DNA from 2 places in the Devosia sp. WQ 349K1 genome. Region 2 is predicted to be linked to the other one. Evidence: predicted binding sites of a transcription regulator. Region 2 holds the regulator's gene; the other holds the start of a gene.
What was found. The regulator LexA, encoded in region 2, represses DNA repair genes until DNA is damaged. The targets are predictions, from matches to a motif close to TGTTCNNNNTGTGTTCNG.
Positions count from the first base shown of each region.

Region 1: rmuC (DNA recombination protein RmuC) is a predicted target of LexA. The motif match lies at 9,641-9,658, and genes of this name have one in related genera.

Region 1 is NZ_JAENGO010000010.1:40,064-55,935, forward strand. It holds gene sthA (Si-specific NAD(P)(+) transhydrogenase) at 1-1,052, opposite strand, end outside; gene JHL21_RS17315 (LOG family protein) at 1,083-1,928, opposite strand; gene JHL21_RS17320 (M15 family metallopeptidase) at 2,096-2,848, shown strand; gene JHL21_RS17325 (FAD/NAD(P)-binding protein) at 2,845-4,461, opposite strand; RNA gene ffs (signal recognition particle sRNA small type) at 4,579-4,677, shown strand; gene JHL21_RS17335 (DNA polymerase III subunit gamma/tau) at 4,806-6,575, shown strand; gene JHL21_RS17340 (YbaB/EbfC family nucleoid-associated protein) at 6,572-6,895, shown strand; gene recR (recombination mediator RecR) at 6,996-7,595, shown strand; gene JHL21_RS17350 (hypothetical protein) at 7,606-8,076, opposite strand; gene rmuC (DNA recombination protein RmuC) at 8,192-9,616, opposite strand; gene def (peptide deformylase) at 9,738-10,253, shown strand; gene fmt (methionyl-tRNA formyltransferase) at 10,325-11,248, shown strand; gene truA (tRNA pseudouridine(38-40) synthase TruA) at 11,248-11,985, shown strand; gene JHL21_RS17375 (hypothetical protein) at 11,986-12,549, opposite strand; gene JHL21_RS17380 (hypothetical protein) at 12,564-13,106, opposite strand; gene dapE (succinyl-diaminopimelate desuccinylase) at 13,103-14,260, opposite strand; gene JHL21_RS17390 (DUF805 domain-containing protein) at 14,310-14,786, opposite strand; gene dapD (2,3,4,5-tetrahydropyridine-2,6-dicarboxylate N-succinyltransferase) at 14,873-15,715, opposite strand; gene JHL21_RS17400 (prephenate dehydratase) at 15,859-15,872, opposite strand, start outside.
Region 2 is NZ_JAENGO010000001.1:270,579-286,450, reverse strand. It holds gene JHL21_RS01235 (SMP-30/gluconolactonase/LRE family protein) at 1-460, opposite strand, end outside; gene JHL21_RS01230 (2-dehydro-3-deoxy-6-phosphogalactonate aldolase) at 457-1,068, opposite strand; gene JHL21_RS01225 (2-dehydro-3-deoxygalactonokinase) at 1,071-1,988, opposite strand; gene JHL21_RS01220 (IlvD/Edd family dehydratase) at 2,256-4,064, shown strand; gene lexA (transcriptional repressor LexA) at 4,450-5,169, opposite strand; gene JHL21_RS01210 (BMP family protein) at 5,502-6,500, shown strand; gene JHL21_RS01205 (ABC transporter ATP-binding protein) at 6,564-8,093, shown strand; gene JHL21_RS01200 (ABC transporter permease) at 8,090-9,172, shown strand; gene JHL21_RS01195 (ABC transporter permease) at 9,175-10,122, shown strand; gene JHL21_RS01190 (amidohydrolase family protein) at 10,141-11,427, shown strand; gene JHL21_RS01185 (carbohydrate ABC transporter permease) at 11,491-12,333, opposite strand; gene JHL21_RS01180 (carbohydrate ABC transporter permease) at 12,333-13,265, opposite strand; gene JHL21_RS01175 (extracellular solute-binding protein) at 13,360-14,616, opposite strand; gene JHL21_RS01170 (ABC transporter ATP-binding protein) at 15,028-15,872, shown strand, end outside.

The sequences.
Region 1 (15,872 bases), on a different contig from region 2:
GCATAAATGCCATACGGAAAACTCTCCTGCTTCTTGGGTACCTGCGCTTTAAAGGCGTGCAATGCCGCGAGTCGCCCCTGCTCCATCGAAGTTGAAGCGAGCGCCGGAAAGCCAATAACATCGCCTGCGGCATAAATATGGGGCACCTGAGTTTGCAGCGTATCGGGATTTACCGCCAGCCGCCCGCGGCTATCCGGCACGACCCCACAGCTTTCAAGCCCGAGATCCGCCGTCGCCCCGACCCGCCCGGCAGCATAAAGCAACATGTCCGAGCGCACTTGTCGCCCGTCACCCAGCGTTGCCACCGCCTGCCCCATATTGTCCTTTTCCACCTTGGTCACGGGCGAACCGAGACGCATGGCGACGCCACGTTGGCGCAGGTCATGGGTAAACTCTTCGATGATCTCGCGATCAATAAAGTCCAAGAAGTTTTCGCGCGGCTCGACAATGGTCACAGGCACGTCAAGCGCCGAGAAAATCGTGGCATATTCAATGCCGATCACCCCGGCCCCGACAACAGTGAGACTGCGCGGCACGCGAATTTCGCTGACCATTGCGTCACTATCGACAATGGTATGGTGATCAAATTCGATATTGGCCGGACGATAGGGGGCCGTGCCCACCGCAATCACCGCAAAATCAAACCCATAACGATGATCTTCGCCGTCGTGATCAGTGACCACAATGGTGTGCTCATCGGCAAACCGGGCGATACCACCGAAAGTGCGTACGCCATTGCGGGCAAACTGATGCTCGAGCACTTCGATTTCATAATCGAGCGTTTTGCGCAGACGCGCCGTCAAATCTTTGCCGTCGATCTCTTTCTTGACGCGGTAAGACATGCCGTAAAAGCCGCGCTCACGCCAACCGGAGAGATTGAGTACTGTCTCGCGCAGCGTCTTGGAGGGAATAGTGCCCGTATGCACGGACACGCCCCCCAACCTCAGCCGATTTTCCACCACCAGCACAGAGCGCCCTAGCTTTGCAGCTTGGATCGCTGCGCGACGCCCTGCGGGACCGGAACCAATGACGACAAGATCAAACTTTTCCACGCGCGCGTCCTGTGCTGATGGGGAGGAGATTTAAGTCGGTTGAGGCAGATTGTAGTGTTGGCAGACGACGGCCCAGCCCTCCTCGGCAGTATCAACCACCGTGAATAAGTCTGGGTCGGATGGCGAAATCGTCCCGGCTTCGGCCAGGGCCTCAAGGTTGATCACCTTGGTCCAAAACTCGCGCCCGAACAGCAGCACGGGTACTTTGTCCATGCGTCCAGTCTGGATGAGCGTCAGGGTTTCAAAGAACTCATCGAGCGTCCCGAACCCGCCGGGGAACACGGCCACCGCCTTGGCGCGCAGCAGGAAGTGAATTTTGCGCGTGGCGAAATAGTGGAAGTTGAACGCCAGTTCTGGCGTCACATAGGTGTTCGGCGCCTGCTCATGCGGCAAAACGATATTGAGCCCGATTGAGGGTGCGCCAACATCGTCAGCGCCGCGGTTGCCCGCCTCCATCACACCCGGACCACCGCCCGTCGTCACCACAAATTCCTTGTAGTCGAGCGTTGCTGCGGTCTTGGACGCGAGCTGCGCAAAATGGCGCGCTTCCTCGTAATAGCGCGAGGCGGCCTCAAGGTTCTTCTTCTGCACCTCGTTCTTGGCGGCCCATGCCGGCTTGCCCGGCTCAGGAATACGCGCCCCGCCGAACAAGACCACGGTGGAGTTGATCCCCTGTTCGCGCAGTCGCCATTCTGGCTTGAGGTATTCCAGTTGGAAGCGAATGCCCCGCGTGTCTTCAGACGTCATAAATTCATCGTCGGCAAAGGCCAGACGATAGGTCGGACTACGCGTTTGAGCGGTATCGGGGGCCTTGCGCGAGGCTGCAATATCCTCGCTGGAGGTGCGTAAAGGCGTCGGATGGCGGCGTTTGGCCAAGAGAGATTTCCTCTTTGGGTTCGTCAGACTACAATCTGAGTGGATAGACGCGTCAATCAGCATGAGCAAGGCGATTTGAAGCCAAAAGAGACCCCGTTATTACCGAAGGCTCAACCGAGTTCATGCAAGGTATTCAAAGCACATAATATCTGAGAATTATTATACAAATGCACCGAAAATCTATTTCTCTTTTCCTCCTCTCAAGCATTGTCTCTACGTCTTCCTTTGCCAACGAAGCACTGCCAAAAGACTTCGTCTACCTCTCCCAATATGCGCCCGAAATCGCTCAAGACATGCGTTATGCTGGCGCGCATAACTTTGTCGGCCGCCCAATCACCGGCTATCAAGCGCCCGAGTGCATTCTCACTCAACAGGCCGCCGCTGCATTAAAAGCCGCCGCCACCGAGCTGGCGACCGAAAACCTCGCCATCCGGGTTTATGATTGCTATCGCCCGGCACAGGCCGTTGCCGATTTCGCCGCCTGGGCCCGCGACATCGATGATCTGGCCATGCAAGGCGAGTTTTATGTGCGCGTTGCTAAGTCCACGCTGTTTGACCTCGGCTATATCGCCGAAAGATCCGGCCACAGCCGCGGCAGCACGGTCGATCTCACCATCCAGTCGCTCGATGGCGCTCCATCCACGCCCTATACGCCCGAGCAGCCCCTCGTCGATTGCATCCTCCCAGAGCGCTTTGACGATGGTGTTTTGGACTTTGGCTCCGGCTATGATTGCTTTGACGAGATGTCCCACCACGGCGCATCGGGCATTTCAGAGCTTGCCACCACCAACCGCGACAAGCTTAAAACCTTGCTCGAACGCCACGGGTTCAAACCCTATGCCGAAGAATGGTGGCACTACACGCTCGCGAACGAACCTTTCCCCGACACCTATTTCGATTTCCCCGTCACCGCGCCTTAACGTGCAGCATAGGCTGGCCGACGGCGTTTCTGACTGTCCGAGCCAGCCTCTGCGCTTTGTGCGACAGCCTTGGCAATGGTTTCACCAATGTCGTCGGAGACCACAATGCCCTGCGCGAAGGGACGCTCGTGCATCAAGTAGGGGATCGCGGCGAGATAGAGCCGACGATGGTCTTTGACCGGGCTCAGAAGCGAATAATCCTCCGCCACCTGCGGAACGTCCTGCCCGGCCGCGAGCAATTCCTTGCGCAGCGTCGGGAATTTCAGGTGCCCGGTTTCCAGCGCCTTTTGCCCGCGCGCATCGATGAAAACCGCAAAATCCAGCGTCTCGCTGTCGGTCACAATGCTCGTCCCCTGCTCGCCGTGGTCGAGCTGATAGTCCTCGCCCAGCGCCACCACCTCCAACACCCCTGCATCCCGCAGCGCCAGAAGGCGTCGTATCGATTCCGAGGGCACTGCCGCATAGTTATCGATAAAGACCCGCTTGAGCCCCTGGGCAAAACGCTCGGCGTCCACCTCCGAAAACTCTGCGACCAGCGTCTCAAATTTCTCGTGCATCCGTAAAAGCGCATAGCGCCACTCAACCGTGACACGGTTCTGCTTATTGCGCTCCACTTCAGCCAGATTTGCGCGCGCCCAGCGAAACGGGTCCGCCGCGAGACGTTGGGCAAAATAAGCATCGGCAAAACTGTCAGCGGTAAGGTCAGCGAGCCCAATCGCACTTGCATAGTCCGGGTCCGCCTCCCCCAGCTCCTGCGCAAACAGAGCAAAGGCGTCGTCGAGCACGTTCTCGCTATGCGCACATTCTTCCAGCGCAGCTGAGGTCAAAAACCGCAAATCCGTATAGGGAATGGGGCAATAAAAATCCGCCTCCGGCAAAATCCCATGACGCGACATCAGCGTGATGCGCAGGGGCGAGCCCTCATTGAGCTCAAAGCGCAATGCGTCCTCATCCGGGATAAAACGCCCGTGCTGGGTCACCACCGCCATGGCCGCATCAATGGACGACAGCGACGTCCCCATAATGCCGACGCGGACGCCGGGAATGTCAGCACTCAACAGTCCCGACCAAGGGTTCGGAAAATAGCCATCCGAAAGATCGTCGTCAGGCTCAAATTCATGCCCCGTCGCAACCACGACCCGCTCAAAAGGCCCAAATCTTTGGCCCTCACCCGCGACGAGATAAAACAGCCCCTCGTCCCGTTCCACATCGATAATTTCGGTGTTTTCCGAAACACTCACCAGAATGCCCCGGTCCTCTGCCGTTTCGACGAGCTTTAGAAATTGGTGGCGAAAGAACCGCCCCAGCAACACCCGTGGCGTAAACGCCCGATCATCAAGCTCAAGCGGATCAACGCCATAATCGCGCAGAACCGCGTGTGGCAGTGATCTCAGAAAGTCGAGATAGGTCATCTCAATGGCAGGAATTTCGATACTGGCGATATTGGCCAACATGGTGCGATCGGCCGTCTGTGGCGAATAGGGCATGCCGACACCGGCCTCCCACCCCTTTTCAAAAAGCGTGATGGCTCCAACACCGCCTGCGTCGACCAAATGCTTGAAAGTATAAATCCCGGTCGGGCCCGTACCAATAATCGCAATATGCGGGGGCATTCATCTGCCTTGTCAAACCTCGTTCGATCTAAACCCTGCTGCGGCCGATTGGTTTCCGCTTGGGACGAAGTTGATCAACCCCTTGCATCTTCCGCGATTACTCCGCATATAGCGCTTCGGGAGGTTGGCGCGGACGTGTTCCTCGTCGATCGGGTCAGGTCCGGAAGGAAGCAGCCCAGGTGAGATCCTCACGGGTCGATGTCCAACCTCCTACTCACTTCTCTGTTCGTATCGAGCTTTTTCGTCCCCAATTGGCCAAGAGGCTTTTGCGGGATGGCTTTCCATGTCCTATGTTCAGAGAATGAACCAAGGCAGATTCCCCGATATGCGATTGGACGGGCTCAATGGCTGAAACCAAGACCTCGCCCTACCTCGTCCTCGCCCGCAAATATCGCCCCACCGATTTCTCGACCCTCGTGGGTCAAGACGCGATGGTGCAGACGCTGGGCAATGCCTTTGCGCAAAACCGTATCCACCACGCCTTCATCATGACGGGTGTGCGCGGCGTGGGCAAAACCACAACCGCGCGTATTCTGGCCCGCGCCTTCAATTATGAAGACGAGAACGGTCGCCACCCCCAGCTTGACCTCAGCAAAGAGGGCGTGCACTGCCGCGCGATTATTGAAGGCCGCCATGTCGACGTGATCGAAATGGACGCGGCCTCTAATACCGGCATTGGCGACATTCGTGAGATTATCGACTCGGTCAAATACGGCCCGAGCTCAGCGCCATACAAAGTCTACGTCATCGACGAAGTGCACATGCTCTCGACCGCCGCCTTTAACGGGCTGCTGAAAACCCTCGAAGAGCCGCCGCCATACGTCAAATTCATTTTCGCGACGACGGAAATCCGCAAGGTTCCGATCACCATTCTGTCGCGCTGCCAGCGTTTCGATCTGCGCCGCATTCCAGCGGAGATCATGTCCGACTATCTCGAGACTATTCTCGATAAGGAAGGTATCAGTTTCGAAACTGACGCTTTGGCAATGATCGTGCGCGCCGGCGAAGGCTCGGCCCGTGATAGTCTTTCCTTGCTCGATCAGGCGATCGCCCACGGCAATGGCACAGTCACCTCCTCAACAGTTAAGGCCATGCTTGGCCTTGGCGACCGCGCTCGCATCATTGATCTCTTCGAAGATTTGATGGGCGGTCGGATTGGCGAAGCCCTCACCACTTTGCGTGAGCTTTATGATCTCGGCGCCGATCCGCAGACCATGCTGTCGGACTTGGCTGAGTTCACCCATCTCGTCACCCGCATCAAAGTCGTCCCCGCCGCAGGCGAAGACGCCTCGCTGACGCCGGACGAACGCAATCGCGGCCAAGACCTTGCCTCCCGTCTCACCATGCGCGCCCTCACCCGCGCTTGGCAGATCCTCTTTAAGGGTAATGAAGAAACCGGCCGAGCGGGCAATGCTTTGCAAGCGGCCGAGATGACCCTCATTCGCCTCGCTTACGCCGCAGACCTGCCAAGCCCCGATGAAGTGATTGCCAAGATCACGCAGGGTGGTTTCCCTGCTGGCAACGGCAATGGTGGTGGCGGTCAGTCCATGCCTCCGCGCATTCCAAGCGGCCCGTCTGGTTCTGGCGGCGGCGGCGCAACCGCCATGCGCGTCAATGCTCCGCAACTGGTCGCGCAGCAACCCATGGCGCAAGTATCAACGCAACCGCGTGCCGAAGTCGCCCCGGCCTTTGCTACCATCTCGAGCTACCGTGATATTATCTCCTTGGCCTCGGCCAAGCGCGATGTGCTGACCAAGCTCGCTCTCGAAAGCCAGATGCGTCCCGTCTCCTTTGAACAAGGCCGCATCGAGGTCGCTTTGGAACCGGGCGCAGACCCAGCGATTATCGGTACATTGTCTGCCCGCTTGCAGACATGGACCGGCCAGCGTTGGCTGGTCATGGTTTCGACCAAGGCGCCGGAAGGTCTGACCATCCGGCAAGAAGTTCAGAAGAAAAAAGACGCCGCAACCGCCGAGGCGCATGACGATCCGGTGGTCAAAGCGATCTTTGAAGCATTTCCGGGCGCAAAACTTGTGAACGTGACCGTGCGTGAAGACGCCGTTGTTGCAGAAGAAGAAGTAGCGCAAGCCCCACTCGAAGAGGACGACGAATGAAAGACATCATGGGAATGATGAAGGCCGCCAGTGAAATGAAGGCCAAGATGGAAACCATGCAGAACGAGCTCGCTGAGCTGGTTGTCGAAGGTCGCGCCGGCGGCGGCATGGTCACCGTTGCTCTTTCGGGCAAGGGCGAGATGAAGTCGATAAAGATCGACCCATCGCTGGCCAATCCCGCGGAAGTGGAAGTTCTCGAAGACCTGGTGTTGGCGGCGTTCAACGATGCGCGCGGCAAGAGCGAAGCGGAAACCCAGCGCAAGATGGCTGAAGTCACCGCTGGCCTGCCCCTGCCTCCAGGCATGAAGCTGCCGTTCTAGGTCTCAATTGTTCTCGGGCCATCATTGGCCCCACTGCGCCAGCCTTGCGCCCCTCGTCGGGCGCATAAGTGCCAGCCAGATGCCCCAAAAAGGCCCATAAATGGCAACCACCGGCGGACCGGAAATTGAGCAACTTATTCTGCTCTTGGCACGTCTGCCGGGGTTGGGACCGCGTTCGGCCCGCCGCGCCGTTTTGCAGATGATCAAGAAAAAAGAACAGCTGATGATCCCGCTGTCAGCAGCCCTTGATCGTGCCGTCGCAGCCGTCTGCACCTGCGAAGTTTGCGGCAATGTCGATACCAAATCCCCCTGCACAATTTGCTCTGACCCCAAGCGCGGGCAAAGCGGGATTTTGATTGTCGTGCAAGATGTTGGCGACCTCTGGGCGCTGGAACGCGCAGGCGTTGGGCAGGTTCGCTATCACGTCCTCGGTGGCGTTCTCTCGGCGCTGGATGGCGTTGGCCCGGAAGACCTCAACCTCGACGCCCTCATCGCCCGCGCACCAGAATATTCCGAGATGGTGCTGGCCATGAACGCGACCGTCGAAGGCCAAACCACAGCCCATTACATTACCGATCACCTGCTCAACACAGGCATTCGCATCACCCGCCTCGCCCACGGCGTGCCCATCGGTGGCGAGCTGGATTATCTCGACGAAGGCACGCTCAGCCAGGCGCTGCGCGCCCGCACCGAAATCTGAGCGATTTCAGTTAGATATGGGGACGAAACTCGTCCGACCCATTCCAGCTGTGCTCGTCATCGACCGGCCCGTCGTCGTCACCATAAAGCTCTTCTTCGCCGATCAACGCGTCTCGCGCATCGACATCGTCGGGCGATAGGGCATCGAGATGATCTGCCGGATCTGATGACACAGCGCCAGTGATATCGGGATAGTCCTCCGCATCTTCCAAATCACCGGTCAGCGCCGAGATGGCACTATCGAGTTCATCAACCAGCGATTGCGGATCACCGCCACCAAGATCGCCGCTCACGCGCATCGCCATTTCATCGCGAATTTCGCGCAGCCGCTCGACCCGCTCTTCGACCGAACGATCTGATCCATAAAGCAAATCGTCGATTTCATTCTGGCTATAAGGGTGGGCAATCCCCGGCTGATCGGTGCCATCTTCCATCACGTCCTGCGGCAGGAGGTGACCGGGATTATCGTGCTGACGTACCATTTCCTTCTCCCATTCAGCGTGTGCTGTCGGCTAGGAACGGATCATAGCGGTCCGTGGTTCGTCGCTATTCTCAAATGTGATAAGTAAAGGCCCCGCTTTCGACGGGGCCCAAACCTTAATTCAAATCAAGAGGTTCGTCGTTGACCAACCTCAGAACGGGAGCATCATCGTCCCGTCCTTCCCACCCAGGGGGTAGCGATTTGCTGGTCTTTGCTCCCAAATCCCGCAACTGCTCGACCTGCCGAACGACATTGCCGCGACCGGACGACAGCTGATCCTTGGCCTTGGCGAAATTGGCTTGTGCGGTGTTGAGGCCCTTTTCGACCTGATCCATGCTCGAGAGGAATCCGGCAACCTTTTCATAGAGTTTGCCAGCGCGTTCAGCGATTTCCTCGGCGTTCTGGTGGCGCTTTTCGATGTCCCAAACATTGCGCACCGTGCGCAACACGGTCATCAGCGTTGTCGGGGTCGTCAGCATGACGCCCTTGGACATGCCAAACTCGACCAATTTGGCGTCGTGCTGAATGGCGGTCGCCAGCGCCGATTCAATCGGCACAAACATCATTACGTAGTCCAGACTAGACTTTGCGGCCCGGTTATACCCCTTGTCGCCCAGCGTGGTAATGTGCGTCCGGACCGAATGGATATGCGCTCGGAGGTATGTTTCTCGCTCGTCTTCGGGCGAATTGACGAAGGATTCAAAAGCAGTGAGGGACACCTTGCTATCGATCACCAGCACATCGCCATTGGGCATGCGGATTTCGACGTCTGTGCGCAGGCGCTGATTATCCTCACTCGTGTGGCTCTGCTGGGTGAAATACTGCTCACCCTCACGCAGGCCGGACTGTTCAAGAATTGTGGAGAGGATCATTTCCCCCCACGCGCCTTGCGTCTGCGAACTGCCCTTAAGCGCACGCGTCAGGTTCTGCGCTTCGGTGGTGATCTGGAGATTGCTTTCCGACAAGGCCCGAATCTGCTCGGACATTGCCGATCGATCCCTTATAAGCCCTTGATGGAATTCGGTTATTTTCTCCTGAAGGGGTTTCAGGAGGACATCAACCTGTTCGCGATTCTGCTTGGTAAAAGTCTCGCTATGGGTGCGCATGACGTCACCCGCGATGGCCTTGAACTCATCCGTCATCTGCTGGCGCGCTTCGGTGAAGCGCTTCAGCTCGGTGGCATGATTACGGGCCTGCTCGTCAAGCCGCGTGCGCATTGCCGCCAGTTCCGCCTGCATGTCGGCCGCACGATCCCGCTCGGAAAACATCTGCTCAGTCGCGCGCTCGCGCTCGTGCTGAAGCTGTCCCTCGATTTCGCGCAAACGGGAATCACGCTGCAAAATCTGATCGTTAAGCCCCGAGCGTACGCTCTCTAAATTCTGCGCCGCCTGCATTTCGGCGCGCTCTAGGGTGCCACGATTGCTGGACATCACAGCAATAAGCGCGATCAGCAGCGCCAATGCCAACACGCCCACGAGGGTGACGCCAATGGAAATCGGCAAGCTGCCGAGAGTAAAAAGAGTTTGGTCGAGATCGCTCATGGAGCAATCCTAATCCGATTCTTTCGTTCGCAAAATGTTCTCGTGTGACACCACTAAGGTTGACCAAGAGCCCGGAAATCGCCATATCCATGACAATCCTTCCATTGCCGGACCTTCTGCCATGGCTATCCGCCCCATTTTGATCATTCCCGATGCGCGCCTACGCGCTGTTTGCGACCCGATCGTTGAGATCGACGACGAGATCAAAACGCTGGCAGCAGACATGCTGGAAACCATGTATGCCGCGCCAGGCATTGGCTTGGCTGCGCCACAGATTGGCGTCATGAAGCGTATCGTTGTGATCGACGTGGCCAACGAAGGCGATGAGCCTGCGCCCCATGTCATGATCAACCCAGAGATCACCCAATTTGGTGAGGAAATTCAGGTCACTGAAGAGGGTTGCCTCTCTATCCCAGAACTCTACTACGAAGTAGAACGCCCGAGCACGGTGACGGTAAAGTACACCAACCTTGAAGGCAAAGAGATCACTGTCGATGCCGATGGCAAGCTGGCCGTCTGCATTCAGCACGAACTCGACCACCTCGATGGCGTTCTTTACATCGACTATCTGAGCCGCTTGAAGCGCGATCGCGTCATCAAAAAGTTCGACAAGCAGGCCCGCCTGTCTGCGCGCTAAGCCAATTTGGATTGAGGGGCTCCGGCCCCTCTCCTTTTCCGTTGGGACAATATTAAAAGAGGCACTTGGCCATGCGTATCGTTTTCATGGGCACGCCCGAATTTTCTGTCCCAACGCTGACCGAAATTGTTTCGGCAGGGCATGAGGTTGTCGCCGTTTACACGCGCGCTCCAAAGCCTGCAGGCCGTGGCCAGGCCGAGCGCAAAAGCCCGGTTCACGAGGCCGCTGAAGCCTTTGGCATTCCAGTATTCACGCCGAAATCGCTGAAAAGCGAAGAAGAACAAGCCACTTTCGCATCCCTTGAGGCCGAGGTCGCAATTGTTGTGGCCTATGGTCTACTGCTGCCCAAGGCGGTTCTGGAAGCGCCGGAATACGGCTGCTTGAACCTTCACGGCTCCCTCCTGCCACGCTGGCGCGGTGCCGCGCCGATGCAGCGCTCGATCATGTCGGGCGACAAGCAAACTGGCATTGTCGTCATGCAGATGGACGAGGGCCTTGATACTGGTGGCATGGGCCCCACCGAGATCATCCCCATCACCCCGACCATGACGGCGGGCGAGCTGCACGACAATATGATGCGTGTCGGCGCAGACCTTATGGGTCGCGCACTGGCCGCACTCGAACGCGGCAGCCTCGATTTTACGCCTCAGCCAGCGGAAGGCGTCACCTACGCCGCCAAGATCGACAAGGCTGAAGCCAAGCTCGATTTCACCCAATCTGCGGAAGCGGTCCACAACACCATTCGTGGTCTCTCGCCCTTCCCCGGCGCTTGGTTTGAGATGACCCTCGGCGGCAAGACCTATCGCGTTAAAGCCCTCCGCTCGCAGCTGGAGACCGGTTCTGGCGCTCCGGGCACCTTCCTGGGCGGAGAACTCGTTATTGCCTGTGGCGAGGGTTCTGTGCGCCTCACGCAAGTTCAGCGCGAAGGCAAGGGCGCTATGGACGCCGCCACCTTCCTGCGCGGCGCCGGCACACTCCCTGAGATGGTCGGCTAATGCCACGCTACAAGTTCACCATCGAATATGACGGCACCGCCTTTTACGGCTGGCAGCGTCAGAAGAACCAGATCAGCGTTCAGCAAGTGCTGGAAGAAGCTGTCCTGAAATTCTCAGGCGAAACGGTCAACAGCCAAGCCGCTGGGCGCACCGATGCTGGTGTGCACGCCCTTGGTCAGGTCGCCCATATCAATCTCTCGAAGGAATGGGATCCGTTCCGTATTCGCGAGGCGATGAATTATCACATGCGCAAGCATCGTGTGGTGATCGTTGAGTGCGAAGCTGTTCCGGACACGTTCGAGGCACGGTTTTCGGCCAAAGCCCGCCACTACGAATATCGCATCCTCACGCGCCGCGCGCCTCCCGCGCTGGAGCTCAATCAGGTCTGGCATGTGCCCAAGCCGCTTGATGTCGCCACGATGCACGAAGCGGCCCAACTCATTTTGGGCCTTCACGATTTCACCACCTTCCGCTCGTCCGAGTGTCAGGCAAAATCGCCCATGCGCTCCCTCGATGAGCTCAACGTCACCGGCGACGACGAATATATCTCGGTTACGGCGAGCGCCCGCAGTTTCCTGCACCATCAGGTCCGCTCGATGGTGGGTTCGCTCAAAATGGTGGGCGAAGGCAAGTGGACGCCTGCGGATTTCCGTGCGGCGCTTGACGCAGCCGACCGCACCCGCTGCGGCGCCATGGCGCCATCAACGGGTCTCTACTTTGTCGGCGTTGACTACTGATTAGCCGGCGGTTGGGACGGGAAGCACCAGGGCGATGATGCCCATTGCCAGAAACACACCCACCGCCTGCGAAATAAACAGCAAAGCAATCTGCCAGCCGCGCAGGGTCATGATGTGTCGGCCAATGTTGACGAACGTCACAATCGCCGCGATGGCCACAGCGAGCAGCACAATCAGCCCGGCCTCGTTGAACAAGACCGAAACCAATAGCAGCGCCCCCGACACCAGCGTGATCCAATTGCTGGCCACCAGGTACGGAATAAAAGCGTCCTGACGCTTGATCTGGCGCAGGACCATCGAGGCCGTTAGCGCCTGCGCGCCAAACAGCGCTAGGTTCATCACCACGGTTTGCGTCGGTGCGCCTGCCGGAGTGCTAAAGCCCAGCAGCATCGGGCCAAACCCAGCCAGAATCATGGCCAGCAGCACAGCAATTAAGCTGCCGACGAGACCTTTGGTCGAGAAGTCATAGTATTGCGCGGCGTCGCGCCGACCCAAAACAAGGGCCCATGTCCCTTTTGCGGCACTAGCGGCTTCGGCGAAAAAACTCGGGAACGACTGGGCCAATGCGGTTCAACTCGTCAGACAGCAGAAAGGGTGGACGCAGCAAGCATGTAGAGTGTCTGAGGCACCCCGACAAGGAGCACAACTGTTAGGATTGCAAATGCGGCTGAAACGCCGCGCTGAAATCCTGCCCCTACACGCCCCAAAGCATAGAGCATATAGGCAAGCCCAAGCCAAAGAATGGGCATGAGGGCCGGGCTAATCATGATCACAACCGTGCCAACGAAGAGGTAAAAGATCAGCGCATAAACGCCCGGGACATAAATATCCGGGCGCCAGATTGGCCCGGAAACGGCAAAGCGCGTGCTCCACACCCCGATCAGCAAGGCCGCCAACCATATGGTCTGGATAAAGAATATCTCGATAAAGCTCTCTGGCGTCGGCACACCCATTTGCATCGAGGCCAGCATAACGACCAGAAACACAACCGCGTAAAACAGCACGATCGCTGTGAACAGCCCTGCGCCAGAGAGTTGAAACTGCTCCAGCCCTTCGCGTTTGTTGCGCAGGATCAGCTTCCAGCCTGCAAATGCGTAGCGCAGCGCCGCAATAGTTCTCATCGTGAGGAGCCCGCGAAGAAGCGGGTCATGAACTCGGCGTAAATTTCCGTCAGTCCTTCAAGGTCGGCCAGCGCGATATGCTCATCTGCCTTGTGCATTGAAGGGCCAACGAGACCACATTCCACCACCGGACCATAGTCGGCGATAAAGCGTGCATCAGACGTGCCACCGCCAGTGGACAGCTCAGTCACCTTGCCGGACCGCTCGGATAGAACGGCTGTCAGCGTCTGGACGTCGTCGCTCAAAGGCGAAAGGAACGACCGCGACGGGGTGCCGACAATGTCAAAGTCGATTCTGGTGCCCTTGGCGTCGACGGATGCAATGCGCTCCTTGATCCAAAGAGCGAGCTTTTTCGGCGTCCAGAGATCGTTGTAGCGGATATTAAAGCGGAGCGAGCCGCTCATCGGAATGACATTGGATGTCGGGTTGCCGACGTCGATTGTCGTTACTTCGAGGTTCGAAGCCGGGAAGTGCTCCGTCGCCTCATCGAGCTTGGTTGTTGAAATGGCAGTCGTCACAGCGGCCAGCACCGGCAGCGGATTGTTGGCCTTATGCGGATAGGCAACGTGGCCCTGCGTGCCGGTGACGGTGATCTTGCCCGAGAACGAGCCGCGACGACCGATCTTGATGCTATCGCCCAAGGTTTCGGTGGAGCTCGGCTCCCCCACTATCGCGAAATCGAAGCGGTGACCGTTATCCGCCATCCAGCGGCAAATCTTCTCGGTGCCGTTGATGCTGTCGGCTTCTTCGTCATTGGTAATGGCGAGCTGGATGATCCCCGCATCCGCCGGGATGGTCGCGCAAGCAGCAACAAAGGCTGCAACACCCGACTTCATATCCGCAGTGCCACGGCCAAACATTTTGCCATCAGCAATTCGCGGCACAAACGGATCAGAGGTCCAGAAAGCCAAATCGCCCGGCGGCACTACATCGGTGTGACCACCAAAAAGCAATGTGCGGCCCGACGTACCACGCGTCGCAAAAATATTGTCGACGGGATAGGAGCCGTCGCCCTCAAATTTAAGGCGCGTTACCGTGAAGCCGAGCTTGGTCAGCTCAGCGTCCAGCAAATCAAGAACGCCTGCTTCTGTCGGCGTTACCGAAGGGCAGGACACGAGGGCATGAAGAAGCGATTGGGCGTAAGAAGTGGTCATACCCAATGGGTACCGACCACTTCGAGATTTGACAATGCCAGACGCTATTTCACGCTGCAGCATTCACCGGATCAGCGCCATAATTATTGGTGCCGTGGGAGCCCTTTAGAAAACCGAGCTGGATGAACATGTAGATCGCAAAAACCGCAAAAACGAGAACGAGGACACTCATCCACATTGGCGGGACCATATAGGTCAGCCCATTTTCTGTGATGGCGGTCGCTCCGATGGCACTGGCTTGCAAAAGATTGATGACGACGCTGCCCCCGAGAAGAATGAGAACATCTTTCCCGTCGTTATTGCGATCGTGACGGCGTTTTAGGCCAATGCAATAAGTCGGGTAGAGCAAGGCAAGATTGATCAGCACAGCGAACCAAGCCACGGCAGTGGTGTTGCCTCCAGCCAAAATCCCCAAAACTAATGATGCGATAATCGAGACAACGAACAGGCACAATACGCCGATCCACCACTGTTTGCGCGAAATGCGCCCGTCCGTGGTCAACAGCAAGGACTTCAAACTGTCCATATTTCCCCTCCACATCGGAATCGATCCGACAGTTGAGGATAGGACGCCGACGAAAACTCCGCCAGCGCCCCAAATTTGATCGCGGATTAGTCGCGCAGCAGCTCGTTGATGCCGGTCTTGGAACGGGTCTGAGCGTCCACGGTCTTGACGATAACGGCGCAGTAAAGGTTCGGGCCGGGCGTGCCATCCGGGAACGGCTTGCCTGGCATGGAGCCGGAAACCACGACGGAGTAAGGCGGAACCTTACCGATGTGGATTTCGCCGGTGGCGCGATTAACGATCTTGGTCGACTGACCGATGAAGACACCCATCGAAATGACCGAGCCTTCGCCAACGATCACGCCTTCAACGACTTCCGAGCGTGCGCCGATAAAGCAATTGTCTTCGATGATGGTCGGGCCAGCCTGCAGCGGCTCAAGCACGCCACCGATACCAACGCCACCGGAAAGGTGAACATTCTTACCGATCTGAGCGCAGGAGCCAACGGTTGCCCATGTATCAACCATGGTGCCTTCATCCACGAAAGCGCCGAGGTTAACGAAGGACGGCATCAGAATGACGTTCTTCGCGATGTGTGCGGAACGACGAACAACGGCACCCGGCACAGCGCGGAAGCCCGACGCGCGCCACATGCTTTCGTCCCAGCCTTCAAACTTGGTCGGCACCTTGTCCCAATAGGTCGACCCATTGGCGCCACCGGAGATTGGGGCGTTGTCGTTGAGACGGAAGGAAAGCAGTACAGCGCGCTTGAGCCACTGATTGACGACCCAATCGCCGTTGACCTTCTCAGCAACGCGGGCCTGACCGCTGTCAAGCAGGTTCAGCGCAGTTTCAACCGCGTCACGAACGTCGCCTTTAGTGGACGAATTGATTTCGGCGCGGTTTTCAAAGGCGGCGTCGATGGTCTGGGCGAGCGTTTCGAACGACATAGCGGCTCCTAAAGAAATTCTGATGGGGACCATTAGCCGGGGGGAAGAAGGTGTCAACGGCAATACAAGCCCGTGACGTCCTTATTGAAACAAAAATCCCCGCAAACGCGGGGATTTTCAAAGACAAATCAGGAGAGCGCGACTTAGCGCGGCTCAG
Region 2 (15,872 bases):
CGGCGGTGAAGCAGGCTGCATTGGGAATGGCGGCCCCAGAACGGATTTGCGTCAGCTTCCCCTTACGGAAGTGATAGAGCGCGCCTTCGGCTGGCCCTTCGTCCTTGACCATGGTGCCGATCCAATAGCCGCCTGATGGATGGAGGCGACAGTCATTGGAGCGGTTACCCGGATTATCGGCTTCAATAGCGACGATGAGGCTGATCTCACCGGTGACGAGATTGAAACGCTTTAGCCCTGTCTCCGTCGCCAAGGCGAGTTCATCCGCGGAGATGATCGCGGCGGCGGTGACGATCTCGTCAAACGCCCAGCTTTCCTGATCCTTGCCATTTTCATCGACGGCAAAGAGGGTTTGATTATTGATATCAAACCAGAAGAGTTTTTCGCGGTGTGGGTGCCAGAATGGCCCTTCACCAAGGGCGCATTGGCTATCGACAAGTAACTGTGCGGTCTCGCTCACGCCTTGGCTCCTTTGTCATAGGAGGCCACGGCCAGTTTGGCGCGTTCCGAAACTTCGGCGACACTCATGCCGGGCTTAAAGATGTAGGTGCCAAGGCCAAAGCCCGTGCAACCGACAGCGAAGAACTCGTGGAAATTATCGGGGTTGGCGCCGCCGACAGCATAGGTTGGAACGGCAGGCGGCAGGACGGCCTTAACGGCCTTGATGCCTTTGGAGCCCAGAACTTCGGCTGGGAAGAATTTTAGCCCGGTCGCGCCATTGCGAATGGCGGTGAACGCATCGGTGGGTGAGAAGACGCCGGGATAGGAGGCCATGCCCTGGGCTACGGTTTCCTTGATCACCTCCGGATTGGTGTCAGGCGAGACGATGAAGACGCCACCGGCAGCCTTGACGTTACGGACGTCGTCAACGGAAAGCACCGTGCCTGCGCCAATGTCCGCACGGTCTGAAAGCGCCTCTGCCGCAAGGCGAATGCTTTCGAGAGCGTTGGGCGAATTGAGCGGCACTTCAATCAGGGTAATACCGGCATCCACGAGCGCGGTGCAGACGGCAACAGCTTCGTCGTTCTTGAGGCCACGCAGGATGGCGATGATGTGACGATGGTTCATATTTATACTCCTGCGATGCCGGTACGCGCGGCCTTAAGGCCTGCGAGCATGACGTCTGTAACATTTACGATACGGCTCGAAGCGCCGGTCATGCCCAGTACGCGGGCGTAAAGGGCGCATAGATTGTGCGAGCCGATCAGGGGGACGGGGTCGTAACCGATCTTGGAGCGGTTGGCGGCGATCTCAGAGCCAATGAGGAGGCCCGAGAGATAGCCTGCGCACCATGCCGAGCTCCGGCCCGAGAGAAGAGCGCTGGCGCGCGCGGCAAACAACTGCCCGATCAAATTCTCGGGGTGTTCGAGACCCTTGCTGGCGCCAAAGACAAACCCGTCATCGCGATCTGCAGTGGTGAGGTCGCCCTGTAGGGAGTGGCGAAGCACGGAATGGGTTTTGAGAAGATCAAACATCTCGCCGGTCATGGCCGTCGAGAAGCTCTCGATCTTGGTGCCGGAGAGCTTTGCCCACTTGGAGTGGGTGCCGGGCATGCAGACGAGACCGGAATAGTCGGGGGAGATCGCTGCGAGACCAAGGAGCTGAGTCTCCTCGCCACGCATAACGTCATCGCTACCGTGACGCTGGGATACGCCGGGCAAAATGGAGACGCGCAAGCCGCCAGCCATTTCAGGATGGACCGCGCCCGCGGCCAAGTCCTTAAGGTCGGTCGGGGCTTCAAGGTAAGGCGCTTCGAGCCAGCCTTGGCGCGCGCCTGCCATGCCACAGATCAGCACTTCGTCTGGCGCATTTGCCAAGCTTAATTGGCCGATCGTTTCTGTCAGTGCGCCGGGAAAAGCATCGGGGGTCAACTTGCCCATGCCTTTGTCGGAGCTTGCTGTTCCGATTACGGACCCGTCGCCGTCCAGCGCCCAAGCCCTTAAATTTGAGGTGCCCCAGTCAACAGCGACCCATGCTCCTGATTGCATCACTTCGTAGTCCCTCCAAGTCTGCGGCGCGAACGTAAAGCCGGAGACCGACACTGACTAGCCCGTTCTTGTATGGCTTAACCGCAACTGCCTGATTGCACCGCGCGCTGAGTAAGGTGGAATGCGCCGAAAATCAGATTCTCACGGTGTTTAGAGTCATTTGTATGATTTTAAGCTGCGGCCCCGTTCCATTCCAGAATTGCCGTGCTAGAACAGGAGCAAACAGACCCCAGTGCTCCGCAGGGCGGAGAACCAAGGAATTGATCTATGACGGTAGATAACAGCGGCAATGGCGGCCGGAAGCTGCGCTCGCGTGCGTGGTTCGATAATCCCGACAATCCAGACATGACCGCGCTCTATCTTGAGCGCTATATGAACTATGGTGTGTCGCGCGAAGAGCTGCAGTCCGATAAGCCGATTATCGGCATTGCGCAGACCGGCTCCGACCTAAGCCCTTGTAACCGTCACCATATCGTTCTGGCTGAGCGTCTGCGCGAAGGTATTCGCGAAGCAGGCGGTATCGCCATTGAGTTCCCGGTTCACCCGATACAGGAAACCGGTAAGCGCCCGACAGCAGGTCTTGACCGTAACCTGGCCTATTTGGGCCTCGTGGAAGTGCTCTACGGCTATCCGCTGGACGGCGTGGTGCTGACCATTGGTTGCGACAAGACCACACCCGCTATGCTGATGGGTGCGGCGACGGTCAATATTCCGGCGATTGCGCTCTCGGTTGGCCCAATGTTGAACGGCTGGCATAAGGGCGAACGCACTGGCTCTGGCACCATCGTCTGGAAGGCCCGCCAACTGCTCGCCGCTGGCGAAATCGATTATCCAAAGTTCATTGAATTGGTTGCGTCTTCGGCCCCGTCGACTGGCTATTGCAACACCATGGGCACAGCGACAACGATGAACTCGCTGGCTGAAGCTCTTGGCATGCAGCTGCCGGGTTCTGCAGCGATTCCAGCGCCGTATCGTGACCGTCAGGAAATGGCCTATCGCACTGGCAAGCGTGCGGTGGAGATGGTGCGTGAAGACCTCAAGCCATCCGACATTCTGACCAAGGAAAACTTCCTCAACGCTATCGTGGTCAATTCGGCCATCGGCGGCTCGACCAATGCGCCAATCCATATCAATGCGATTGCCAAGCATATTGGTGTCGACCTCAATATCGACGAGTGGCAGGAGCATGGGCACAAGGTGCCGCTCTTGGTGAACTTGCAGCCAGCGGGTGAATATCTCGGTGAGGACTATTACCACGCGGGCGGTGTGCCTGCGGTGGTGAATGAGCTTATGAAACAGAAGCTTATCCACGAGAACGCCCCAACCGTGAACGGCAAGTCGATTGGCGAAAACTGCCGAAATCGTCCGATTGAGGACGACAAGGTCATCCGTCATTTCGACAATCCGATGAAGTCGGAAGCGGGCTTCCTCGTGCTACGTGGCAATCTCTTCGACAGCGCCATTATGAAGACCTCGGTGATCAGCCCCGAGTTCCGCGAGCGCTATCTCTCCGATCCGCAGCATCCGGGCATGTTTGAGGGCAAGGCGGTGGTGTTTGATGGTCCTGAAGACTATCACCACCGGATCGACGATCCCTCGCTTGCTATTGATGAACATACGCTGCTGTTCATGCGCGGCGCGGGGCCAATCGGCTATCCAGGCGCTGCGGAAGTGGTGAACATGCGTCCGCCTAGCTATCTGATTAAGAAGGGCATTTCGTCCCTTGCTTGTATCGGTGATGGTCGTCAGTCGGGCACGTCGGGTTCGCCTTCGATCCTCAACGCGTCGCCTGAAGCGGCGGCTGGTGGCAACCTCGCGATCCTGCGGACGGGCGACCGGGTGCGGATCGACCTCAATAAGGGTGAAGCGGACATTCTCATCTCGGACGAGGAAATCGCCGCCCGCCGTTTGGATCTGAATGCAGAGGGCGGATACAAATTCCCCAAGCATCAGACCCCTTGGCAGGAAATCCAGCGCGGCCTGGTCGGCCAATTGGGCGACGGCGCCATTCTGCGTGGTGCCGACAAATACCAGCGCATTGCCCAGACCGAAGGTCTGCCACGCGACAATCACTAAGCGCGATATGCGTGAGAAAGGGCCCGCGAAAGCGGGCCTTTTTATGCGTCCAGCCAGCGTGGCCGCGATTGGCCTATCTGTGGCTTTTGGCTGGCACTTATGGGCGTCAGCTTTGGCGCGGACATGGCCTTTTAGGGCGCGAAGGGGCGCGTCCTTTAGAGCGGGGATATATGAAAATGGAGGCGGCGCTCGGGCTTAGCCGTGAGCGCAATGCTCGGCTTTGCGCGTGTACTGGCTCAGCGCCTGTGATGTCGAAGGTCGGCGAGCGGGCGTTGGAAGAATATACGCCACTCCGGGGCGCGGGGAGTATCGTGGAGGCGTGTTACAAGAACCAACGCCGCGCAGAACAAAGGGGCAGAGTTTTTCAACTTGCCCCTCCGCCAATTCAGTATTTCCGCATCAGGCCGACCAAGCGGCCCTGAACCCGGACCCGATCGGGCGGGAAAATGCGGGTTTCATAGGCCGGGTTGGCCGCTTCCAGAGCGACCGTATCGCCCTTGCGGCGCAGACGCTTAAGCGTCGCTTCCTCATCGTCGACAAGGGCGACGATGATTTCGCCGTTCGAGGCCGTATCCTGCTTTTTGATGAGGACGGTGTCGCCATCAAAAATGCCTGCGTCGATCATCGAATCCCCACGCACTTCCAATGCGTAGTGTTCGCCTGAGCCGAGCATTTCTGGCGGTACAGCGATGGTGTGCGAGTGGGTCTGGATCGCTTCAATGGGCGTGCCTGCTGCAATGCGGCCCATAACCGGAATGGAGATGGGGCGAGCATAATCGTCAGCGGCGGATGGAAGAGCACGCGCTGGGGGCGCGGCAACCTTGCCGAGAGTGCCTTCAATGACGCTGGGCTCGAACTTTGATTTACGGCCACCCAAGGTCGGGTTCATCGAATCCGGGAGCTTCACCACTTCGAGCGCACGGGCGCGATTGGGAAGGCGGCGGATAAAGCCGCGCTCTTCGAGGGCCGTGATGAGACGGTGAATGCCGGATTTGGACGCCAGATCAAGCGCATCCTTCATCTCGTCGAATGACGGAGGAATACCGCTCTCCTTCATCCGCTCATGGATGAACATCAGCAATTCGTGTTGTTTTTTCGTCAGCATCGGCCCCAGACCCCAGAATCGGAACATAGACGGAACGACTATATGTGTTCCTCAAATGTTCTGCAAGTGTTGCCATGTTCCTGTCAGCACTGCCAAACGACTGTAATATGCGCATGCATAGATGGGTGGTTTTGGCCGGTCCAAGCCCGGGACCCAAACATGCGTAAACGGGTCACAGGCACAGTGCGGCGTTGAGGAGCAAATGCGACTCGTCAGCAAGACGGAACAGATTTAAAAAACCTTAATTTTCAACTTGCCAACCAAGCGTCTTCGCTCGCTAGATAGGCAAGAGAGATTTTTGTTCGTTTTTTGCACACTCATTGGGGGTTAAAATGACCGCTCTAACGAAATTCGGTCGACGCGCCTTTCTTTCGGCGGCCGCACTCGGCGTCGCAGCTCTGTCGCTGACCGGGTCGGTATTGGCGCAGGATGTGACCAAGATTGCAGCTGTGTGGACCGTTCCGGTTGAGCAGCAGTGGGCATCGCGCCTCCACCTCGCGCTGATCGCAGCGCAGGAACGCGGCGAGATCGAATATGTGTATTCGGAAAACGTGTCGAACACCGACTATGAACGCGTCATGCGCGAATATTCGGAACAGGGCGCTAAGCTGGTGATCGGTGAAGCCTTCGGTGTTGAACAGCCAGCGCGTGCCGTTGCTGAAGAATACCCAGAAGTGATGTACCTGATGGGGTCCTCGCTCCAGCCAGTTGAACCAAACTTCGCCACCTTCGACAATTTCATCCAAGAACCAAGCTATTTGACCGGCATGGTTGCGGGCATGAAGACCGAAACCAATAAGATCGGTATGATCGGTGGTTACGCTATTCCAGAAGTGAACCGTCTGATGAACGCCTTTATGCAGGGCGCGCTCTCGGTCAACCCAGAGGTGAAGTTCTCGGTGAGCTTCATCAACTCCTGGTACGATCCTCCGAAGGCCAAGGAATCGGCATTCGCTATGATCGATGCGGGCGCGGACATTCTGTACGCAGAGCGTTTTGGCGTGTCTGACGCTGCCAAGGAACGCGGCGTTCTGGCCATCGGCAACGTGATCGACACCGCAGCGGATTACCCAGGCACCATTCTGGCGTCGGCGCTGTGGCACGGCGAGCCAATGATCAACAAGGCAATTGCCGACATTAAGGCTGGCAGTTTCACCGCTTCGGATTACGGCATTTATGCCTTCCTCGAGCACGGTGGTTCGAGCGCAGTTTATGATGAAGCGCTTGCTGGTGCGGACGCAGTTGCTGCCGCTAAGGCCAAGGAAGCTGAAATCCTTGCTGGTACTTTCAAGGTCGACATCAACGACGCTGAACCAAGCTCCAGCATGTAATCCTTTTTCTGGCCGGGTGTGGGTTTTCCCACGCCCGGCCTATTCTATTTTTTGGGGGCGGCAATGACCGACCAACAGGGGGATGTGGTGCTCTCACTTGAGGGTATCACCAAGCGCTTTGGCAAACTCACCGCGAATGACGGGATTAATCTCAGTCTCAAGCGGGGCGAAATCCTAGCCCTTCTGGGGGAAAACGGCGCCGGCAAAACGACATTGATGAACATTCTCTTCGGGCACTATGTGCAGGATGAGGGTGTGGTTCGTGTTGCGAGCGAGGCTGGCCTTCAAATTTTGCCTGCCGGTTCGCCTGGCGCGGCGTTGAAGGCCGGAATTGGCATGGTCCACCAGCATTTTACGCTGGCGGAAAACCTCGGCGGGCTCGACAATATTCGTCTTGGCACCGAGGGCATGTTTGCGCTTGGGGGCAAATCTACGGCGCGCAAGAAGGTGGAAGCCATTATTGCGGAGAGTGGGCTTGATGTGGACCTTGATCGTCCTGTCGCCAGCCTCACCGTGGGCGAAAAGCAGCGCGTTGAAATCTTGAAGGCGCTCTATCGCAATGTCCGCGTGCTTATTCTGGATGAACCCACCGCGGTTCTGACCCCACAAGAGTCCGAAGGGCTCTTCACCGTTCTGCGCCGCTTGGCTGCGAATGGGCTGGGCGTTATTTTTATCTCTCACAAGCTGGGTGAAGTGCTCTCCGTATCGAGCCGTATTCTGGTTCTGCGGGGCGGCCGCAAGGCCGGTGAGCTCGTCACTGCAAATTCTGATCGTCGCGATATTGCCGACCTGATGGTGGGCAAGGCTGTGGCGGAAGTGAAGCGTACGCCCGCAACGCCGCGCGAGCCGCTGATGAGCTTTGCCAATGTGTCGCTTAAGCAGGGCTCGACCCGTCAATCACTGCGCAATGTCAGCTTTGAACTCAAGGCTGGCGAAATCATCGGTCTGGCCGGTGTGTCGGGCAATGGCCAATCGGGCATTGCCGCACTGATCTCGGGGCTTGCTGTTCCGGACGCTGGCGAAGTGCGCCTTTATGGCGAAGCGCTGACCAAGGCGGACCCGCGTGCGCTGGTTCAGGCTGGTGTGGCGCGCATGCCGGAAGATCGTCAGCATGACGGCGTCGTTGGCACGATGAGTGTTGCTGACAATATCGCCATTGAGGAAGTGCGCAGCGCGCCATACTCGCGCTATGGCCTGCTCAATCGTAAAGCCATGCAGCAGCGGGCGACGGAAGCGATTGCGGCCTATGACGTGCGTTGCCCGGGGCCGGACGCCGAAGCGCGGCTGCTCTCTGGCGGCAATGTGCAGAAGTTGATTTTGGCGCGCGTTCTGGAGCGTTCGCCGCGCGTTATTCTGGCGAACCAGCCCACACGCGGCCTCGACGTTGGCGCGCAATCGGAAGTCCATCGCCGCATTATTGCAGCGCGTGACCGTGGCGCCGCCGTGATGGTGATTTCGGAAGACCTGGACGAATTGTTCGCGCTGGCGGATCGCTTCCTTGTGGTTCACGCCGGGGAGGTCAGCGACGCTGGCCCGAGCGAAAAGCTCGACCGCGGTACGATTGGTTTGTTGATGGCAGGGCAGGCAGCATGAGTTTGCGTCTTGAAAACCGCGCTGACGCTTCTGTCGCGCTCAAACTGCTGGTTTCGCTTGGCTCCGGCATTGCCGCGCTCTTGCTGGTGGCTATTCCTGTTCTGGCTGCGGGGCAAAACCCGATTACGGCCTATGGCCTGATGGTGCAGGGCGCGTTTGGCTCGATGTTCGCGTTTTCCGAAACGCTGAACCGGGCGACGCCGCTTATTCTCACCGGGCTCGCCTGCGCAGTCGCGTTCCGGGCGAAGCTTTGGAATATCGGCGCGGAAGGCCAGCTCTATATCGGCGCGCTCGCGGCGGTGCTCGTGGGGAGCGGCTTGCTGCAGATGCCGCCGGCTTTGATGATCCCAACGGTGATGATCGCGGGCTTTATCTGCGGCGGCATGATGATGGTGGTGCCCACCATGCTCAAGCAGCGCTTTGGCGCTGATGAGGTGGTAATTACGCTACTGCTGAACTTCGTCGTTATTCTCTTTGTGCAGATGCTGATCGAAGGGCCGTTGAAAGACCCTCTGGCGATGGGTTGGCCGCAATCCATCCCGCTCGACGCGGAAGCAAAATTCTCAAAGCTTATTCCGCGTCTGCGGATGCACTGGGGCCTAATCGTCGGTATTGGCGCGGCCATTGTCCTCTGGATATTGGTGCGCAAGACCGTGCTCGGCTTTGAAATCAAGGCCGTGGGCGAGAACCGCGATGCGGCTAAGTTCGCAGGCATCCCGGTCAATGCGACCATGCTGAAAGTGGCGCTGATTTCGGGTGGCCTCGCCGGTCTTGCCGGTGTGTCCGAAGTTGCAGGCGTAAAGGGCTATTTGTCCGCGGACCTGTCACCGGGCTTTGGCTATTCGGGGATTGTCGTGGCCATGCTTGCGGGGCTTTCGCCGATTGGCACCGTGTTTGCGGCACTGTTCGTGGCCTCGGTCTTTGTTGGTGCGGATTCGATGAGCCGCGCTACCGGCATTTCCAACTATCTCGCTGATCTCGTTGTGGCGCTGTCGCTGCTTTGCGTATTGGTCGGCACATTCTTCCTGCGCTTCCGCGTTCGCTTTGAACGCAAAGCCAAGTCTGGTGCGGAGGCGTAAGAATGGACGTCGTATTTGACATTATCAGCTCGGCCAATTTCTGGGCTGCAGCTCTGCGCATCGCGACACCGCTGATTTTTGGTGTGCTGGGCGCGTTGATCTGTGAGCGGGCAGGTGTGCTCAATCTTGGTATTGAGGGCATCTTCGTGGCGGGGGCAATGGCGGGCTGGCTCGCTGTTTACCTCGGCGCGGGGCTTTGGGGTGGCGTGATTGTGGCCATGTTGGTCGGCGCGGTGTTTGGCCTGCTGCATGCCGGGCTGACAGTCATTCTGGGACTGTCGCAGCACGTGTCGGGCATTGGCATTACGCTGCTCGCGACAAGCCTTTCGTACTTCACCTATCGTACGGCGCTGCCGGAAGTGACGTCGCCACCGCGCATCACCCCGTTCCAGCCGCTCGATATTCCAGTGTTGTCGGATCTGCCGTTTATTGGTCCGGCGCTGTTCCAGCAGACGTCGCTGACCATGCTGGCGATTGCCTTCGTGATCCTTGTGGCTTTCGTGCTCTACCGCACCCCGCTTGGGCTGGCGATCCGCGCTGTCGGCGACAACCCTGCTTCGGTTGAAGCGCAGGGGCTGTCGGTGCAGGCGCTGCGTATTGGGGCCGTTGTTGTGGGCTCGTCGCTCATGGCTCTGGGCGGCGCGTTTCTCACCATGTCGGCGTTCGATGCTTTCTTCTTTGGCATGGTCAATGGTCGTGGCTGGATCTGTATTGCGCTGGTCGTGTTCGCCTCCTGGCAGCCGGGCAAGGCTCTGCTCGGCGCACTGCTGTTCGGCGCTTTCGATGCCTTCCAAATCCGTCTCCAGGCCGAAATTGGCCAAGTCGTTCCGGGGCAGGTCTTCCTGATGCTGCCCTATTTGCTGTCCATCGTTGCCTTGGTTCTGGTTGCTCGTCGTGCGGACTACCCGCGCGCGCTGCTGCAGCCATGGTTCAAAGGCCAGCGTCACTAATTTTCTGCGAGTACACTTATGTTCGATCTCAAGATTACGAATGCCAACCTTCCTGATGGCCGCACTGGTGTGGATATCGGCGTTAAGGACGGCCGCATTACCGCCATTGAGAAGAACCTCGGTGGCGAAGCGGGTGAAACCATCGACGCGGGCAATCAGCTGGTTGCGCCGCCGTTTGTTGACGTTCACTTCCACATGGACGCGACGCTCTCGCTCGGCATGCCGCGTATGAACGAAAGCGGACTGCTGCTCGACGGCATCAAGATCTGGGGTGAGCTGAAGCCTCTTCTTACCCAAGAAGCTGTCATCGAGCGCGCGCTGGCCTATTGCGACCTTGCGGTGTCGCAGGGGCTGCTGGCGATCCGTACGCACGTCGATATTTGCGATGAACGCCTTCTGGGCGTTGAAGCGCTGTTGGAAGTGAAGCGCCTTGTCGCGCCATATATCGACTTACAGCTCGTCGCCTTCCCGCAGGACGGCTACTATCGCTACCCGGGTGCTGTCGACCTGCTCGACCGTGCGCTCGACATGGGCGTCGATATTGTTGGCGGCATTCCGCACTTTGAACGCACCATGGCCGATGGCGCAGCGAGCATGAAGGCGCTCTGCGAGATCGCCGAAAAGCGTGGTCTGCTGGTTGATATCCATTGCGACGAAACCGACGATCCGAATTCGCGCCACATCGAAGCGCTGACCTATGAAACCCAGCGTCTAGGTCTCAATGGTCGTGTGAATGCCTCGCACCTGACCTCGATGCACTCCATGGACAATTACTATGTGTCCAAGCTGCTGCCGATGATGGCAGAGGCGGGGATTGCGGCGACCGCGAACCCACGCATCAACATCGTTATTCAGGGTCGTCACGACACCTATCCGAAGCGTCGCGGCATGAACCGCTTCCCGGAAATGCTGACCTACGGCATCACCAGCGCATTCGGTCAGGATTGCGTGATGGACCCATGGTATTCGCTCAACCACGCAGACATGCTCGAAGTTGCGGATATGGGCCTGCACGTTGCCCAGATGACAAGCCGCGCGGCTATGCGCCAGTGCTTTGAGGCTGTGACCACGAGCCCGGCCAAGATCATGCATCTGGAAGGCTATGGCGTCGATGTGGGCTGCAAGGCCGACATGGTGCTGCTGCAGGCGTCCGATAGCATTGAGGCGATCCGTCTCAAGGCAACGCGTCTGGCTGTTATCAAGGGTGGCAAGGTGATCTCGCGGACTGAACCGCGTGTTGCCAAGCTGAACATCGCTGGCCGTCCAAGCCAGATCGATGCGAGCAAGGTTGTGCCGCAGGTTTAAGCGGACGCACTTGTTGAATTGAAAAGGCCGGTCTCAGTTTTGAGGCCGGCCTTTTCGTTTGCATTAGCCCTTAACGGCTCCGCCTGTGAGGCCCGAGATGACGTAGCGCTGGGCCGCGAGGAAGAAGACGATGGCGGGCAGAATAGAGAGGGATAGATAGGCCAGAACGCGTGGCCAGTCGGTTCCGTATTGTCCCTGATACTGCATGATGCCCAAGGGCCAAGTATATTTAGCCTCTGAGTTCAACATGATGAGCGGGAGCAGGAAGCTGTTCCAGCTCCCGACGAAGTTGAACACCCCAACGGTGGCGATGATCGGCACGCAGAGGGGCAGGGTGATGTACCAATAGATGCGGATATAGCCGCAATTATCCATGCGTGCGGCGTCGATCAGTTCCTTGGGTAGTTCTTTGAAAAAGTTATGGAACAGCAGAACCGAGAAGGACACGCTGAACGCCACTTGGACAATGACAATACCCCATTGGCTATCGAGCATGCCGAGATCGCGCATCTTGATGAAGAGCGGCAGAATGCCGGTTGCGGCAGGGAATAATAGGCCCAGCATCAGGTAACCAAGGATGAACTGACGCCCGAAGAATTTTATGTGGGCGAGGGCAAAGGCTGCCATGGAGGCAACGAGGGTTGAGAGCAGGACGGTGCCGATGGCGATGAAGATCGAGTTGCCCAGCGATGAGAAATAGCGCGGCCCGAAGAGTACTTCAGTGAAGCGCCACGGATCCCAGCTGGCGGGCATGCCGAACGGATTGACCCGTAACTCCCCGACTTCCTTAAAACCGCCCAGCGCTGTGGCGTAAAAGGGGACGATGACGAAGAGAGCGACGATCCCGAGGGTGATCCACTGGATGGGCGAGATGAGCGGGCGGCGTTTGCGTGTGTGGGTGCCCATTAGCTCTGCTCCACTTTGAACAGAATACGGCGATAGCTGACAGCGACGATCACGCAGGCGATGAACAGCAGCACGCTGACGGCGCCACCGAAGCCAAGGTTCATGCGCAAGATGCCGAACTGGTAGAGGAAGGTCACTATGGTGTGGCTGGCGTGTGACGGGCCGCCATTGCTCAGGGGAATGATGAGATCAAAGAGCTGCAGAGCGCCTGTGATCGCAAAGAACACGGAGATGACGATCGCTGAACGGATCATCGGCAGTTTGATGTGACGAACGATCTGCCATTTTTTCACCCCATCGAGGCGTGCCGCTTCCACTACTTCGTTGGGAATGGATTGGAGCCCGGCGATGTAAATCATCATGTGGAAGCCAAAGTACTTCCATGTGATCACCAGCATGATGGCGGGGATGACCCAGAGCTTGTCGCCGAGCACGTGGGGTAGTTTGGTACCAAATGTGTCACCGATGATCGGCAGAACGCCGTAATTTCCGTCGTAAACAAATTTCCAGATCAGCCCTGCGGCGACTTCGGCGAGCATATAGGGCAGGAAAAATAGCGTGCGCAGAACGTTGATGTGCCAGGCTTTTTCAGCGAGCGCGATGGCGCACCACATGGCCAGCGGTAGCTGGATGGCGAGCGATACCGCGACAACCAGCAAGCTATTGCGGACAGCTGTCCCAAAATTGCGGTGCGTGATCACGTCTTCATAGTTTTTGAGGCCGACAAAATCGGTCAGCGGTCCGTAACCGTTCCATTTGAAAAAGGAAAAGCTCGCCGCATCGACCATCGGCAGGACAACGAAGACAGTGAAGAGGATTAGCGCAGGCGGTAGGAAAATCAGCAGCGGGATCAGACTTTTGCGATCCGCATAACGCTGTTTTCGCGCGGTAGAATTTTGACCAATTTCAAATGGGGCAGCGACAGTGGTCATCGGCAACTCCTCCCCAGAGACGCTCAAACCTGAACGCAGAACAATGATGTTACGGCAATGAAAAGGGCGAGGTTACCCCCGCCCTTCGATCGCGTTATAGGCCGTCAGCGACAGCGTCGCGGATCATCTCGGCGGCTTCCTGCGCGCTCAGCGCATTGGCAGCCAATTCAGCCGAAATATCATTGACGACCCCGCCAACGTTCGGACCCAAGGCCTGATCGAAGAAGAGGGCGTGCCAGTGGGCGTTACCAATGTTCTGGGCGATTTGTGCCTTGAATGGATTGGTCATGCCATCGGCAGCGGTCTTGGCGATGGGGATATAGAAGCCCGCATCAGCAAAGCGCTTCTGAACCTCGGCGGAGTTAAAATACTCAATCCACTTCACAGACGCATCAGAGGCGTTTTTGTGGAAGAGGTAGCCAGAAAGCCCGCCCAGCGTGTCGGTTGGATCGCCCTTACCGCCTGGAATGGTCGGGAATGGCAGAATGCCGAGTTGGTCGTCTGGAATACCTGCCTTGGAAGCCGAGTTGTCCTTGGCGGAGGCATAGTCCCAGTCACCCATGAGGTGCATTGCGGCCTTGCCGTCGCCAAAGTAGCCAGACGCGTCGCCGTAACCCGCGGCGAGGAACCCGTCCTGCCAAGGTTCGAGCTCAGCGAGCTGAAGGAAGTACTCACCTGCCTTGACGAAATCTTCGCCAGCGAAACCGTCGCCTTCGCCACGTGCAGCTGCTTCAAAGCTATCTTTGCCGGCGAGGCGGACGACGAACTTGGACCACCAGAAGTGGGCAGGCCACTTGTCCTTAGCGCCGACCGAGATCGGGGTAATTCCAGCATCCTTTAGGCTCTGAACACCCGCAAGGAATCCCTCCCAAGATTCCATGCTGGCAGGATCGACACCGGCTTGCTCGAACAGGGCTTTGTTGTACCACAACACAACTTCACCGACGTCGCGTGCCGCACCATAGAGGTGGCCATCTGAGTAGGTGAAAGCGGATACGCCAGCGGTGCCCTGATTGTCCTTGGCCTCTTGGGTCATGACATCTTCAACGGGACGCAATACGCCCGCTGCGGCCTGCTCATAGAACACGCCGCCGCCCCAAGAGTGGAACACGTCTGGCGCATCAGCCGATTGTAAAAGTGTGGTTAGCTTAGCCTTAAAAGCTTCGTTTTCCAGAAATGGCAGCTCGACCTTGATGTCGGGGTTGGCGGCTTCAAATTCCGCAACTGCCTTGTTCATTAAGTCCACTTCTGCCGGAATGGACGCAATGTGCAGGTGTCGGACAATTGTCTGAGCCTGCACTGGAATAATCACGGCAATGCTCAGCATTGCGGCGAGCGCAATCATCTTCATTGGTAATCCCTCCTCCAATCGGACGGTAACCTTCTCCCGAGATTAGCGTCCGTTTACGAGCTCGGCCGCGCCGAAGTCCCGCTTGATATTTTTAAGCATCCATTATTAACTCTGGCAAGAGGAACGTACCTCATTAAATGAATGCAGTGCCTGAATTGAGATGATCGTAATGGTTGTTGTTGATGTTCAGTAGAGGTTATCTTTTGGATAATGTGTTGTTTCGATTGTGTAATTGCATTGAGCGTCAATAATTGCCGGGGCACGGCGTTGTTCGGTTTCTGGGGTAAGTTGCACTCCCTGTAATTGAAATTGCTCAGGCGAATATAATGTGGATTTTCTTGGCGTTAGGTGAGGGAGGATCGCCTTTTGTCCAAGGGTCAAGCGTCAGTATCGACTGTCCGGGAGGGGACTTTGGCAGATCTTAAGTTACGCGGCATCAGCAAGCAGTTCGGTCTCGTGAGCGTTCTAAAAGACGTCGATCTCGATGTCGCTGATGGCGAGTTCGTCGTATTTGTCGGGCCATCAGGCTGCGGAAAATCTACCCTCTTGCGCACCATTTCGGGGCTTGAAGAACCGAGTTCTGGTCAGGTGATGATCGGTGGCGAGGATGTTACCGATTTTGACCCATCCGAGCGCGGCGTCGCCATGGTGTTTCAGTCCTATGCGCTCTATCCGCACATGACTGTTTCGCAGAATCTTGGTTTTGGCCTGCGGATGGGCGGCATGCCGAAAGAGGATGTGGCCAAGCGTGTCGAGGAAGCGGCGCGCATTCTGGAGCTGGATGAACTGCTGGACCGCAAGCCGAGACAGCTTTCGGGCGGACAGCGCCAACGCGTTGCAATCGGTCGGGCGATTGTCCGGCAACCCAAAGCTTTCCTATTCGACGAGCCGCTCTCGAACCTCGACGCAGAGCTTCGTGTGCAGATGCGGATCGAGATCGCCAAGCTTCATCAGCAGCTTGGGGCGACCATGATCTATGTGACCCACGACCAGGTCGAGGCCATGACGCTGGCGGATCGGATCGTGGTGCTGCGCGCTGGGCGGATCGAGCAGGAGGGGAGCCCGATTGAGCTTTATGACAATCCGGACAATGTTTTCGTCGCTGGATTTATTGGCTCGCCGCGCATGAATTTTTTGGGCGGAACGGTTAGCGAGATCGCGGGCGATGTGCTGCGTGTAGCGCTTGGCGGCTTTGACCGCAGTTCCATCACCGTCAGACAGCGGAGCGGAAAAGCAGCGCTTGGGCAAAAGGTAAC